2 regions of the Micromonospora violae genome follow, and region 2 is predicted to be linked to the other one. Evidence: riboswitches for the same ligand, from Rfam matches in the RefSeq annotation. Region 2 holds a riboswitch; the other holds the start of a gene.

Region 1 (7,218 bases), 1.7 Mb from region 2:
CAGTGCCAGTCACCGCGCAGCAGGGTGAGCACCTCGACCGGGTCGATGCCCCGGGCAACCAGCGCCACCGACTCGCGGTAGGTGGGGAAGACCCAGTCGGTGTCACGGACCGCGAGGACGGCGCCGACCTGGCACGCCTCCTGCCCACGCGAGGACGGGTAGACGGCGAGGCGGCCCTGCTTGGTCAGGGCGGTCGCCTGGGTGTCGAAGCGGCGGCCGAGCACCATCCGGCGGTACATCTCGCGCAGCGTCTCGGCGGGCGGTTCGGGGTAGTCGGCGCGGACCGGCAGCGGCGTGCCGTTCTCGGCGAGCAGGCGGACCGGGTCGGCGTCCGGCAGCAACGAACGCGCCGGGTCGGGCGGGGTGGCCGCTCGACGGGTGCGCGGGGATGCCCTGCGGACCGCCTGGGGAGTGGTCGTCACGGCGGAACCTCCTGGGACGTGTGGTGGGCCTATGCTTCCGCCTGATGGATGATTGACTCAAGATCGACACGGAAGGCGGGACGATTGGCATGCGGAGGACCCGTCAGTGAGCCAGGAGACCGCCGACGAGGCAGGCCGGGGCGCGGGATCGGGACGATCGGCCCGAGCGCTGGACGAGGTGGACCGGCGGATCCTCGACGAGCTGGTCCGCGACGGTCGGACGTCGGTGCGCACCCTCGCCGAGCGGATCCACATCTCCCGCACCAACGCGTACGCCCGGGTGGAGCGCTTGCTGCGCAACGGGGTGATCACCGGGTTCCGGGCCCAGGTGGCGCCCGAGGCGGCCGGGCTGGGCACGTCGGCGTACATCGCCCTGACCATCGAGCAGAACACCTGGCGGGAGGTGTCGGCCGAGCTGGCCCGGGTGCGCTACATCGAACACGCGGCCCTGCTCGGCGGTGACCACGACGTGCTCGCGCTGGTGCGCGCGCCGGACAACGCCGCGCTGCGCGACGTGGTGCTGGGCCGGGTGCAGAGCATTCCCGGGGTGCTGTCCACCCGCACCTGGCTGGTCTTCGAGGAGTTCGACGGGGCCGGCAGCCCCTGGGCGTGACCGCCGGGGCTCAGCGCTCCGGCGGGGCCTCCAGCCCGTCGCGGTCGGCCAACTCCAGCAGGGGTTGCAGCGAGTGCCGGTCGCCGTCCAGGCCGGCGTGCGGGTCACCGCGCTCGGCGAACCGGGCCGGCATGCTGAGCACGTCGAAGTCCTCCGGCCGGACCTGGTCCAACTCCGACCAGTCCAGCGGCGCGGAGACCAGCGCCGCCGGTGTCGGCCGGATCGAGTACGCCGAGGTCACCGTGTGGTCCCGGGCCATCTGGTTGTAGTCGACGAAGACCGGCCGGTCCCGCTGTTCGCGCCACCAGGTGGTGGTGACCAGGTCCGGTAGCCGACGCTGCATCTCCCGGCCCAGCGCGAGCACCGCCCGACGGCACTCCCCGAAGCTCCACCGCGGCTCGATCGACAGGTAGACGTGCAGACCCCGGCCGCCGGTGGTCTTCGGGTAGCCGGTCATGCCCAGCTCGGCGAGGAACGCCCGCACCTCGTGCGCCACCGGCACCACCTGCTCGAAACCGACCCCGGGCATCGGATCCAGGTCGATGCGCAGCTGGTCGGGGCGTTCCACGTCGGCGGCCGTGACCGGCCACGGGTGGAACCGCAGGGTGCCCAGGTTCGCCGCCCAGATCACCACGGCCAACTCGCTCGGCGCGACCTCGTCGGCGGTACGGCCACTGGGGAAGGTGATGTGCGCGGTCCGCACCCAGTCGGGCGCGCCCGCCGGCAGCCGCTTCTGGTAGAACGCGTCGCCCCGGTTGGTCTGCCGGGTGGCGATCGTCGCGCCCTCGAAGACACCGCGGGGCCAGCGTTCCAGCATGGTCGGCCGATCCCGCAGCGCGCGCAGGATGCCGTCACCCACCGCCAGGAAGTAGCGGACCACATCCAGCTTGGTCAGCCCACGCTCGGGGAAGTACGGCTTGTCGGGGCTGGAGACGCGGACCAGCCGCTCCCCCACCTGGATCTCCTCCACCGCCGTGGCCACGCCACCGAGGGTACGACGCCAGGGCGGGCGGGACGCCGACCGAGCGGACATCGGCATGGCGACCACCGGACACGGTTACCGACGGCGGCGCCCGGGTAGGGGGGCCGCATGGCGGAACTGGCAACCCTCTGGATCGTCCGGCACGGTGAGAGCACGGCGAACGTCGCGGCGACGCACGCCGAGGCGTCGGGGGCGGAGCTGATCGATCTGACGCACCGTGACGCCGACGTGCCGCTCTCCGCCACCGGCGAGGGTCAGGCTCGGGCGACCGGCCGGTGGCTGGCTGAGCTGCCGGACGCCACGCGCCCCGAGGTGGCGGTGGTGTCGCCGTACCTGCGGGCGGTGCAGACCGCGCGGCTGGCGCTGGCCGGCACCGACATCCCCGTGCACCGCGATGAGCGGCTGCGCGACCGGGAGCTGGGCATCCTCGACGGGTTGACCGGGCACGGGGTGCGGCGGCGCTACCCGGATGAAGCCGAGCGTCGGGCCCGGTTGGGCAAGTTCTACTACCGGCCGCCGGGCGGGGAGTCGTGGACGGACGTGGCGTTGCGGCTGCGGACGCTGCTCGGTGACCTGCGCCGTGACCACGAAGGCTGCCGGGTGCTGCTCTTCGGCCACGACGCGCTGGTCTTCCTCCTGCGCTACCTGGTCGAGGGGTTGACCGAGGATGAGCTGATGGCGCTCACCCGCCACGACGTGATCGCCAACTGCTCGATCACCCAGTGGTCGGCGGACGCCGAGAACCGACTGGCGCTCACCGCCTTCAACGACGTCGAGCACCTCCATCAGCAGGGTGCCCAGCCGACCAGGGAGGACGAGATCCATGCCGAGCCGGTCTGAGGTGAAGGTGATCACGCCCGGGTTGCTGCGGGACTGGGCGCTGCCGGTGCCGGTCGGTGGGAAGGAGAGCCGGGGCACCGTACTGGTGGTCGGTGGTTCCCGCTTCACGCCGGGCGCGGTGCTGCTCGCCGGGGTGGCCGCGTTGCGCGCCGGCGCCGGGGTGCTCCAACTCGCCGCCGCCGAGTCCACCGCCGCGACGCTGAGCATCCAGGTGCCCGAGGCGCTGGTGGTCGGTCTGCCCGAGACCGCCGACGGCGCGGTGGCCGCCGACCGCGACGGACAGCTCGGCGACCTGGTCGCGCAGGCCGATGTGGTGGCGCTCGGCCCCGGCCTGAAGGCGATCGACGAGACCAACCACCTGCTGGGCCTGGTCCTGGAGGCGGCCCGCCCGGACACCTCGCTGGTGCTCGACGCGTACGCCCTCGGTGCGCTCAGCCACGCACCGGACCTGCTGGTCGGCTCGGGTCGGCCCGTGGTGCTCACCCCCAACGTCACCGAGGCCGGCCACCTGCTCGGACGGGACCCGGGCGACGACCTGGACGCCGAGGCGGCCGAGGTGGCCGCCCGGTACGAGGCGGTCGTGTCGCTGTACGGGCACGTGGCCGCCCCGGACGGGCGGGGTTGGCGGGAGGAGAGCGGCGACGCCGGTCTGGGCACCTCCGGCAGCGGGGACGTGCTCGCCGGACTGCTGGCCGGGCTGCTGTCGCGGGGTGCCGACCCGGCACAGGCGGCCTGCTGGGGCTCGTTCGCGCACGCGGTGAGCGGTCAACGGCTGATCCCCCGCTACGGCCGGATCGGGTTCCTCGCTCGGGAGTTGCTCGACGAGATCCCCCGCACACTCGCCATGGTCTGAGGCGGACGGCCTGAGGCGCCCGCGTACACCGAAGGGCCCGGCACCCACGCCGGGCCTTTCGTCGAACCTCGGCGGAGCTCCGCTGGAGGGCGACCCGAACGGCCGGGCCCGGCCCGGTAGGATCGGCGCGGGCCGTTACTGGCGCGTGGGGATGGAGAACCATCGGGGAGCGGCCTCGTCACGTGGACGTTTGCCGAGCGCCTGGGCCTTCCCGCACGTCTGTTGGAGGTCGCATGTCCCGCAACGCCGAGTCCACCGCATTCCGGAGCGCCCTTGAGGTGATCCGGGCTGTCGAGCCGCGGGTCGCCGACGCCATCGGCGCCGAGCTGACCGACCAGCGAGAGTCGCTCAAGCTGATCGCCAGCGAGAACTACGCCTCCCCGGCGACCCTGCTGGCCATGGGCAACTGGTTCAGCGACAAGTACGCCGAGGGCACCGTCGGTCGCCGCTTCTACGCCGGCTGCCAGAACGTCGACACCGTCGAGGCGCTCGCCGCCGAGCACGCCCGGGAGCTGTTCGGGGCCGCACACGCGTACGTCCAGCCCCACTCCGGCATCGACGCCAACCTGGTCGCCTTCTGGGCGGTGCTGGCCGACCGGGTGGAGTCCCCCGCCCTGAAGAAGGCCCAGGTCCGCCAGGTCAACGACCTCACCGAGGCCGACTGGTTCGCGCTGCGCCGCGAGCTGGGCAACCAGCGGATGCTCGGCATGTCGCTGGACGCCGGCGGTCACCTCACCCACGGCTTCCGGCCGAACATCTCCGGCAAGATGTTCGACCAGCGCAGCTACGGCACCGACCCGGCGACCGGCCTGATCGACTACGACCGGGTGGCCGAGGTCGCCCGCGAGTTCAAGCCGCTGATCCTGGTGGGCGGCTACTCGGCGTACCCCCGGAAGGTGAACTTCCGGATCCTGCGCGAGATCGCCGACTCGGTCGGCGCCACCTTCATGGTCGACATGGCCCACTTCGCGGGCCTGGTGGCCGGCAAGGTGTTCACCGGCGACTTCGACCCGGTGCCGCACGCGCACATCGTCACGACCACCACGCACAAGTCGTTGCGCGGCCCGCGCGGCGGCATGGTGCTCTGCCAGCCGGAGCTGGCCGACCAGGTGGACCGGGGCTGCCCGATGGTGCTCGGCGGGCCGCTGCCGCACGTGATGGCCGCCAAGGCGGTCGCGCTCGCCGAGGCCCGCCGGCCCGACTTCGCCGACTACGCCCAGCGGATCGTGGACAACGCGCAGGCGCTCGCCGAGGGGCTGCTGCGCCGGGGGGCGAAGCTGGTCACCGGCGGCACCGACAACCACCTGGTGCTCATCGACGTGTCCGGTTACGGGCTCACCGGCCGGCAGGCCGAGCAGGCCCTGCTCGACTCGGGCATCGTCACCAACCGCAACTCGGTCCCACAGGACCCGAACGGCGCCTGGTACACCTCGGGCATCCGCATCGGCACCCCGGCGCTGACCACCCGGGGCCTCGGCACCGCCGAGATGGACCAGACCGCCGAGCTGATCCACACCGTGCTGACCCAGACCACCGCGGGCGTCAACGCCGACGGCACCCCGTCGAAGGCGAAGTACACCCTGGACGCGGGCCTGGCCGACAAGGTCGCCCGGCAGGCCACCGACCTGCTCGCCACGCACCCGCTCTACCCCTCGGTCGACCTGGGCTAGCCCTCGCCCCCGCCCCCGCGCGCCCCCGCCCCCGCTCCCGTCGATCATGGAGTTGTGGTGCCCGATCCGGGCTGGTGTGCGACTTTCGTCCACCACCACAACTCCATGATCGACGCGGGCACGGGGCGGGCAGGGGGCGGGCTAGGGGGGCGGGGCGGGGGGCTCAGGCCAGGGGGCGCTTGAGGTGGTAGCGGTGGACTTCGGTGCTGCCTTGGACGTTGTTGACGTCCTCGGCGGCGGAGACCAGCTCCCACCCCTCCCGGCCCACGCGGTTGAGATGCGCGATGGCGGTATCGCCGTAGGCGGTGATGTCCTTGCGCGACCCGTCCGGCGCGTACCAGACGAACGAGACATGGAAATTGCGGCCCTGTCCCTGATAGCGACGGACGAGCAGGGCGTACTCCCAGGCAACCATGCGGCCTATTATGACCGTCCACCCAGGACGGCGGCACGCGGGTCGTCGCGCATTGCCATCCGATGAACGCGGTGTGTCAACCTGCCCGGCGGGCCGTCTCATCGGTGATCAGCGCCGCGAGGCGATTCAGCCCGACGTCGATCTGGTCCGGGGTCACCGCGCTGACCGACAACCGCAACGCGTGGACCGGGGCGGTGTCGTCGTAGAAGTGTGCCATCGGCGTCCACAGCACCCCGTGGTCGCGCGCCGAACGGTCCAGCAACGCGTCGTCGACCGGGAACGGCACGGTCACCACCACGAAGAACCCGCCCGCCGGCACCGTCCAGCGCACCGCCGCCGCGCCGTCCGCCCCGGGCGGGAAACGCCGGGCCAGGCCGGCCACCAGGTGGCGCAGATTCCGGGTGTACGCGGACCGCTCCCGGGTGTTCGCGGCCACCAGGCTGCATCCGTGCTCCAGCAGCCGGCCACCGATCACCGCCTGGGCGATCGGTGACGTGTTCACCGTGACCATGCTCTTGATCATGGCGAGCTGGTCGGCGAGCGGGGCGACCCGCCCGCCCGGCCCGGCCACCCGCTGGTCGGCGACGACATACCCGACCCGCGCGCCGGGGAGCACCGTCTTGGCGAACGAGCCGAGATAGACGACCCGCCGCCCGGTGTCCAACGCCTTCAGGGTGGGCGGGCGCGGCCCGTCGTCGCTGTGGAACAGGCCGTACGGGTTGTCCTCCAGCAGCAGCAGGTCCTCCTGGGCGGCCAGCTCCAGCAGCCGCTGTCGATGGTCGGTGTCGATGCTGACCCCGGAGGGGTTGGCGAAGTCCGGCATCAGGTAGCAGGCACGTGGCCGCAGCCCCGCCGCCCGCGCCCGGCGCACCTGAGCGGTCAGGTCGGCCAGATCGACCCCGGACGACCCACCGGCGACCGGCCACACCGGCAGGTCCACCAGCCGGGCCGCCCCGGTCAGCCCGACGTACGTCGGGGCGACCGCGAGCAGCACATCCGTCGGCCCGGCCCGCAAGGCCCGCAGCACCAGGAACATCGCCTCCTGACAGCCGACGGTCACCACGACGTCCTCCGGGTCGACGGTGATCCCCTCGTCGACCGCGAGGTTGCGGGCGATCAGGTGGTGCACGATGCCCTTGGTCCGGCCGTACTGCAACAGCAGCCGTCGGGCCTGCTCCGGTCGGTGCCCCAGGTCGTCGACGAGGTGCCGGTGGAAGGTGTCCAGGTGCCGGTGCACCGCCGCGAGGTCGAAGAACTCCTCGTACGGCCGGCCGGCCGCCAGCGATACCGCCGTCGGGTAGCGCTCGGACACCTCGTTGAGGAAGTTCATCGAGGTCAGCGCCGGGTCGCCCAGCGCGGGGTGCAGGTCGGCGACGGTCAGGTCGACCGGTTCGGTGGCGGTCACTTGTCACCCACCCCGAGC
Region 2 (7,218 bases):
CACCACCGTCCCCCGGGTGCCGAGGAAGACGTGGGTGTCCCGGTCGAAGAGGAAGTCCTGGTTCCCACCGATCACGCCGGGCATCCGGATCGCCACTCCGTGCCGGCCGGCGGCGTCCACCACGTCGCCGGAGATGACGACCGCTCCGGGCTCCCGTGCCAGCAGTTCGAACAGCGCCGCGAGCGCTCGGGGCGGCACGTAGCCGCGCAGCATCGACCGCGCCGTGGTGTACACCATGCTCTCGTCCCCGTAGACGGCCTCCTCGTCGGCGCCTTCGGCAAGGTGCAGCTCGACCGGGTGCTCCCGGAGGTAACGAAGCAACTCGTCCGGATCGGTGGGCAGACCCCCGTGGTAGGCGGGCGGCTGGAATACGTCGAGTTCCTTCCAGGGATAGGCGGAATCGCGCACGCGGAGCACCTTCAGCTCGCCCCACCCGTTCGGCTCGGCCTCCGGTCGGTAGCGTGCCTGCGTGTACGCGACTCCCCCGGCCGACTGCCACAGCTGGTTCCGGATGGTCTGATACGGGCCGCTGTCCGGAAACTCCCGGATCGTGGCCAGGGATTCCGTGAAGACGTACTGGTCGGGCCGGGCGGTGAGCTCGGGCTGCTGCCGGGCTGCGTCGGCCGCCAGGTGGAAGATCTCCGACGCGTTGGCCGTGGGTGGTCGCTGATCGCCCAGCCTCATGGTCTGCACCGCCAGCGCGCCGGCGGTGAGCGTGACCGCCAACCCGAACGCCCCGGCGATACGCCAACCACGCAGGAACCGGGTACGACGTCCGGCCGGACGGGCCGCCGAAGCCGTCTCGGCCCGCGCGGCGACGTGTGCGGTCAGATCCCTGAGCAGTTGCTCCTCGAAACCCTGCGGCGACCGTTCGATTTCGTTCATCGTCATCTCCGTCTGATCAGGCGAGGGTGGTGACCGGGCGGGCGAGCACGGCGCGGACGACGCGGCGGGCACGATGCAGGCGGACCCGGGCGGCGACCGGTGACATCCCGAGCACGGTGGCCGCCTCCGCGACGGTGAGGCCGTCCACGGCGACGAGTTCGACGAGCGTTCGGGTGCCCTCGGGTAGGTCGCTCAGCGCCCGATGGGTGCGGCGGGCCGCCGACTCGGCGTCGATGCGCTCCTCGATGCGGGCGATGTCATCAGGGCTGAGGTCTCGTCGTCCGGCCAGACGACCGGTCACCCGCAGCCGTTGGGCCGCCCGACGCCGCTCGTCGCCGATGACGTTGCGGGCCACCCCGTACAGCCAGCCGATCTGACTGCCCCGGTCGGGCCGGTAGCCGGCCGCCGACTCGATCACCGCCAGGAACACGTCGGCGGTGAGGTCGGCGGCGAGGTGCGGGTCGTCGACCCGCCGTGCCACGAACCGCCCCACCGCTTCCAGGTGTCGCCGGTAGAAGACCTCGAAGGCCACCGGGTCGGCTCCGATGCCGGAAATGTCACCATCGGCTTGGCTCGGCTCAGTCACGGGCCGTCCCCCCTCGTCGCCTTCACACCTCTTCTTCGTACGGGGCGGCGCGGGTGTTACCGACCCATCCGACACGTCTGCCCCGCCCGGACGGTGGCGCTGCGGGTCCGGTTGGGCAGTCGCCCTGGTGATGCGGCATTATCGAAGCACCGGCGACTGGCGGCACGGGGATGGTGAAACCATCGGGGAGCCTCTCGCGGGCGTCGACCGCCTGGGCGCCTGCGTCGAGGAACCATCATGACCACGACCAGCCCATCCGTCGAGCAGCACACCCCGTCGGGTACGGCCCGACTCCTGCCGGGCGCACCCGTCGCCGAAGCCGTCCTGGCCGAAATCCGCGACGCCGCCACCCGCCTGCGCGACCGCGGGATCACACCGAGCCTCGCCACCATCCTCGTCGGCGACGACGACGCCAGCGCCGGTTACATCGCCATCAAGCAGCGGCAGGCCGCCGCGCTCGGGTTCGCCTCCCCGCACGTACACCTGCCGGCCACCGCCACCCAGGATGACCTGCACCAGGCCATCGCCCGATTCAACAACGATCCGGCCGTGCACGGACTGCTCGTGCAGTACCCCGTACCGGGGCACCTGGACTACGACGCGGCGCTGCAGACCATCGACCCGGACAAGGACGTCGACGGCATGCACCCGCTCAACATGGGGCGTCTCGCCGTCGGCCTGCCCGGCCCGCTGCCGTGCACCCCCGCCGGCATCGAAGCCCTCCTGGCGCACTACGAGATCCCCGTCGCCGGCCGCGAGGTCGTCATCCTCGGCCGGGGCGCCACCCTCGGCCGCCCGTTGGCGATGCTGCTCGCCCAGAAGCGCCCCACCGCCAACGCCGCCGTCACCGTCGTCCACACCGGGGTGCCTGACTGGGACCGCTACACCCGCCGCGCCGACATCCTCGTCGCCGCCGCCGGCGTACCCGGGATCGTGCAGCCGGAGCACGTCAAGCCCGGCGCTGTGGTCATCGGCGCCGGCGTGCGCTACGACGGGCGGCGGTTGCTGCCGGACGTGGACGAGGCGTGCGCCGAGGTCGCCGGCGCGATCACGCCCCGGGTCGGCGGGGTTGGCCCGACCACCGTCGCGATGCTGTTCCGCAACGCCGTACGCGCCGCCGAACGCGCAAACCAGTAACCCGGTCACCCAGGTCACGTGATGCTGAGTAGCCCGGTCGTCCACAACTACTCAACATCACGTGACTCACCGGACCCAGCCGAGGAAACGCTGGTGCAGCAGCCCGGCGGGCACCCAGGTCAGGTCCTCGGCCGCCCAGACCAGGTAGGACCCCATGTAGAGGCCCAGTGACACGGGCGCGCCCTCGAACTCGGCACGCAGCTCGGTGCGGCGGGTCCGGCAGGGCCAAGGGGCACTGCAACCGCCGCAGGTCCACACCGGAAGGACCGGGCCGTGGGTGGTCACGGCTTGCCATCCAGGAAGCGGCGGGTGACCGACCGGGCGTGCCAGCGGGCCGTCCAATCCGCCTGATAACAGGGGTACGGGGCCAGCCGCGCCCACCACCAGCGACAGCCGGCGCAGAGCCCGTCGACGCCGGGCAGGTGCACGGACAAGATTCGTCCGACCTGATCCTCGGTCACTCCTGCTCCTCCCCTGGCCAGTGGCCTCGCCGGATCGGGATGCGGTGCCGGGCTCGGCACGGCAGGTCGGCCCCACATCGGCAGATCCACCGCCACCGCTGCCAGGACCAGACCGGCCGATGCCGCCGAGCCAAGGTCAGCGCCACCGCCAGCAGGTAGTCGTCGTACGGCACCCGATCCGGCATCAGACCTCCCGACGATCCTCCTTGGACCCTCGATTGCCCGCTCATTTTGCGCGCGCATATTTAGGTGGTCAACGACCACCGGTCATAGCGCTTGGGCGTGTCCGGCGATCCTGGGCGGCAGCGTTAGCGGCACAATGACCGCCATGGAGAGTCCGACCTTCGTTCGCTTCCAGCTCGGCGCGCAGCTCCGCCGGGTGCGCGAAGAGGCCAGCGTCACGGCCGAACAGGCTGCTGACGTCATCGAGGTCTCGGCAAGCACCCTGCGGCGGATCGAGGCCGGACGCGTCGGTATCAAGGCACCCGCGCTCAACGCCCTGCTCGACCGTTACGGCGTCACCGATGCCGAACTGCGCGACACGCTCCTGTCGATGGCGAAGACCGGCAAGCAGCGCGGCTGGTGGGCCAAGTACGGCGACCTGCCGTCGTCGTACCGCCAGTACATCGGCCTGGAGTCGGCGGCCGAGGAGGTACACAACTTCGAGACACTGGTCGTCCCAGGGCTGCTCCAGACAGAGGACTACGCCCGAGCCTTGACCAGCGAGGACGCGCTGGAGCCCTCACCCGAGGCGGTCGAGCGTCGAGTCGCCGTCCGAATGCAACGCCAAGAGCTGATCGCGACAGGGAAGCTGCGACTGTTGGCCGTGCTCGACGAGGCGGTACTGCACCGACAAATAGGCGGAGCGGCCGTCATGGCTGGGCAACTGACCGCACTGCTCGAAGCCAGCAAGCGGTGGAACGTCACCCTTCAGGTCATCCCGTTCCGGGCGGGCGCCTACGCCTCAATGGTGTCGAGCTTCCACATCCTCAACTTCGCGGGCGGACCCGGAGTCGTCTACATCGAGGGCATCACGGGCGACCTCTACGCGGAAGGTGACGATGTGAGGCGTTGTACCGTGGTCTTCAACAGCCTGCGCGCCTCAGCCCTGTCTCCCAGCGACTCAATCGCGATGATCAAGGCCATCCAGGGTGCGGGGCCCGACAGGTAGGAGGCGGCAGTGGACTCGCAGTGGCGCAAGAGCACCCGCAGTGGCGGCAACGGCGCCTGTGTCGAGGTCAGGCGTGATGGGCAAGCCGCGGAGGTCCGAGACAGCAAGGACCAACTTGGCCCGACTCTTCGGTTCGACGCTGCGGCATGGTCGACGTTTCTCTCTGAATTGAAGCGCTAGCAAGCGGAGCCCCCACCGCCCGGCGGTGCCTGTGTCGACGTTGCCGCCCCACTCGTTGCTGTCGCGGTTCCAGCGACACCGGCCCCGGCGCTGCCCAGCGCGCACCTACGATCAGGCTGTGAAGCGACCGCGCTTGTACGGGCCGGGCGAGTTGGCCGCCCTGTTCAACGTGTCGCGGCAGCGGGTACTCCAGATCACCCGCCGACCCGGCTTCCCTGAGCCGATGGCCCGCCTGATCGGGACGACCATCTGGGACGCGGACGAGGTAGACGAGTGGACCAAGCACAACCGCCCACCACGCCCAACCGAGGGCGACGAAGACCGCTGACCCGGCTACACCTGCCGAATGCTGCGCCGGACTGGTTCCGACCATGACGGCGAGGGCCAGAGATCCATTGGCACCAGCCGGAGGTAGTGCGCCGCCCACGCTTGCCTGTAGTCCCGGCCCCTGGCAGCCGCTCTCGGGACGGCAGAGTCGCGCAAGCTCATCCTTGTCATCGCAGCCGCGATGGGAGCGGCAGCAGACCTGAGGGAGGAATCGTGGAAACCACGGATCGCATGATCTGGCGTAAGCCGAGCTACAGCGACAACAACGGCGGTGCCTGCATCGAGGTAGCCGCCTTGGGGACGAGCATCACGGTTCGCGACAGCAAGGATCCCAGCGGCTCGACCCTCCGCTTCACGACAGGTGCGTGGACGAGTTTCCTTCGAACCATCCGCTAGCCCAAGCCCAGAAGGCGTGGTGGTCTGGTCAATCATGCGCTCCGCCGAGCAGGAGGTGTTCGACGATGAGTGAGCACAGTGTGACCGTGGTCCGGTTGGACCGTACCTCGCCCACCGAACGCGAGAAGATCGTTCTGGGTGTGCAGGACCTCCTGTTGGCTCAGCAAGTGATCGCCCCCAACGATCGTCGTGACGCGTCGTGGCAGCCAAGCTCGTGGAAGGCTGGCCCAGCAGCGCGGACAGCAGTCGCCGAGCCGGTCGACTGGTTCGACGCCTTCCTCGATACGGCCAACAACGGTGTCGACATCGATGGCGAGCGTCATGTCCATCACCCGGTGGAAAATGATGAGGCACCGCGATGCCCCGAGTGCGCGGCTGAGGCACCAACGGTTTACACCGATACCTACGGTGATTGGCTGGAACAGTGGTGGACCGCCGGCGATGAGCCCTTGTTCACATGCGACCAGTGCGGCTGGACAGGACCCATCGGCGACTGGTGTAGCGAGTTCAGCGTGCTCATTGGCGCCCCCGCCGTGACGTTCTTCAACTGGCCGCCGCTGTCACCCACCCTTATCACCGCCATCCGCGAGACCCTCGGCGGTGGTACCGGTAGCGTTGTCAGCCACTGGTAACGCGAGTCCATTCCGCCCCTGTCGGCAGGTGAAACGGCGCTGCCCCGGCCTCCACGAAGGAGACCGGGGCAGCGACGCGTTTCGCGTACGTCAGCTGCAGCCGCTGGTGGAGCCGCAGCCCTCGCAGACGTAGCAGCTACCGGCGGGGCGCATCTTCGTACCGCAGGTGAAGCAGAGCGGTGCGTCGGCGGCCTTGCCGATCACGGCCTCCAGCAGTTCGGTGCTGGAACCGACGCTCGGCGCCGGCTTGGCGGCGGCCACGTCGGCCATCTCCTGGGCCGGCTGGGCGACAGCTTCCGGCTTTGCCGGGGTCTCCACCGGTGCGGACGACGCCATCGCGGTGAGCTCGGCACCGGTGACGGCGGCGGCCTCCGCGTCGGCCTCGGCCCGCAGCTGGGCGGCCCGCTCGCTGGCGGTGAAGATGCCCAGCTCGGCGCGGCGCTCGTAGGGCAGGAAGTCCAGCGCCAGGCGACGGAAGATGTAGTCCATCACCGAGGCGGCCATCCGCACGTCCGGGTCGTCGGTCATGCCGGCCGGCTCGAAGCGCATGTTGGTGAACTTGCTGACGAACGTCTCCAGCGGCACGCCGTACTGCAGACCGATGCTGATGGCCACCGAGAAGGCGTCCATCACGCCGGCCAGGGTCGAGCCCTGCTTGGACATCTTCAGGAAGACCTCACCGAGGCCGTCGTCCGGGTAGGACGACGCGGTCAGGTAACCCTCGGCGCCACCGACGGAGAAGCTGACCGTCTCGGACGGGCGCTTCTTCGGCAGGCGCTTGCGCACCGGCCGGTACTCGATGACCTTCTCCACCGCGGCCGGCGCGGCGGCTGCGGTGTCGACGGCGGCCGGCTCGGTGGCCTTGTTGTTCTTGGCGACCGAGAGCGGCTGGCCGACCTTGCAGTTGTCCCGGTAGATCGCCAGCGCCTTGAGGCCGAGCTTCCAGCCCTCGAAGTAGATCTTCTCGACGTCCTCGACGGTGGCCGCCTCCGGCATGTTGACCGTCTTGGAGATGGCGCCGGAGACGAACGGCTGGATGGCCGCCATCATCCGCACGTGGCCCATCGGAGCGATCGACCGCTCCCCCATGGCGCAGTCGAAGACCGGGTAGTGCTCCGGCTTGAGGCCGGGGGCGTCCACCACGTGGCCGTGGTCGGCGATGTGCTCGACGATCGCCTCGACCTGCTCCTCGGGGTAGCCGAGGCTGCGCAGGGCGCGCGGAACCGTCTGGTTGACGATCTGCATCGAGCCGCCGCCGACCAGCTTCTTGAACTTGACCAGCGCCAGGTCCGGCTCCACGCCGGTCGTGTCGCAGTCCATCATGAAGCCGATGGTGCCGGTCGGGGCGAGGACGCTCGCCTGCGCGTTGCGCCAACCGTTCTTGTCACCGATCTTGTTGCCCTGGGTCCACTGCTTGGTCGCCTCACGGACGATCGCGGTGGC

What was found. A riboswitch is a leader RNA that binds a small molecule or an ion and turns the genes downstream of it on or off. The one in region 2 is predicted to bind ZMP and ZTP.
Region 1: another riboswitch for ZMP and ZTP. It lies ahead of EV382_RS08070 (glycine hydroxymethyltransferase); the one in region 2 lies ahead of EV382_RS00615 (bifunctional 5,10-methylenetetrahydrofolate dehydrogenase/5,10-methenyltetrahydrofolate cyclohydrolase).

The regions. Positions count from the first base shown of each region.
Region 1 is NZ_SHKK01000001.1:1,796,238-1,803,455, reverse strand. It holds gene pdhA (pyruvate dehydrogenase (acetyl-transferring) E1 component subunit alpha) at 1-455, opposite strand, end outside; gene EV382_RS08090 (Lrp/AsnC family transcriptional regulator) at 529-1,035, shown strand; gene EV382_RS08085 (DNA polymerase domain-containing protein) at 1,046-2,068, opposite strand; gene EV382_RS08080 (histidine phosphatase family protein) at 2,126-2,857, shown strand; gene EV382_RS08075 (NAD(P)H-hydrate dehydratase) at 2,841-3,710, shown strand; ZMP/ZTP riboswitch at 3,835-3,924, shown strand; gene EV382_RS08070 (glycine hydroxymethyltransferase) at 3,944-5,380, shown strand; gene EV382_RS08065 (hypothetical protein) at 5,544-5,804, opposite strand; gene EV382_RS08060 (aminotransferase-like domain-containing protein) at 5,872-7,200, opposite strand; gene EV382_RS08055 (alpha-hydroxy acid oxidase) at 7,197-7,218, opposite strand, start outside.
Region 2 is NZ_SHKK01000001.1:132,334-139,551, reverse strand. It holds gene EV382_RS00625 (CU044_5270 family protein) at 1-885, opposite strand, end outside; gene EV382_RS00620 (RNA polymerase sigma factor) at 902-1,471, opposite strand; ZMP/ZTP riboswitch at 1,614-1,695, shown strand; gene EV382_RS00615 (bifunctional 5,10-methylenetetrahydrofolate dehydrogenase/5,10-methenyltetrahydrofolate cyclohydrolase) at 1,709-2,608, shown strand; gene EV382_RS00610 (hypothetical protein) at 2,675-2,893, opposite strand; gene EV382_RS00605 (hypothetical protein) at 2,890-3,069, opposite strand; gene EV382_RS00600 (hypothetical protein) at 3,066-3,254, opposite strand; gene EV382_RS00595 (helix-turn-helix domain-containing protein) at 3,389-4,240, shown strand; gene EV382_RS00590 (DUF397 domain-containing protein) at 4,250-4,420, shown strand; gene EV382_RS00585 (DNA-binding protein) at 4,539-4,748, shown strand; gene EV382_RS00580 (DUF397 domain-containing protein) at 4,961-5,143, shown strand; gene EV382_RS00575 (hypothetical protein) at 5,209-5,775, shown strand; gene EV382_RS00570 (vitamin B12-dependent ribonucleotide reductase) at 5,866-7,218, opposite strand, start outside.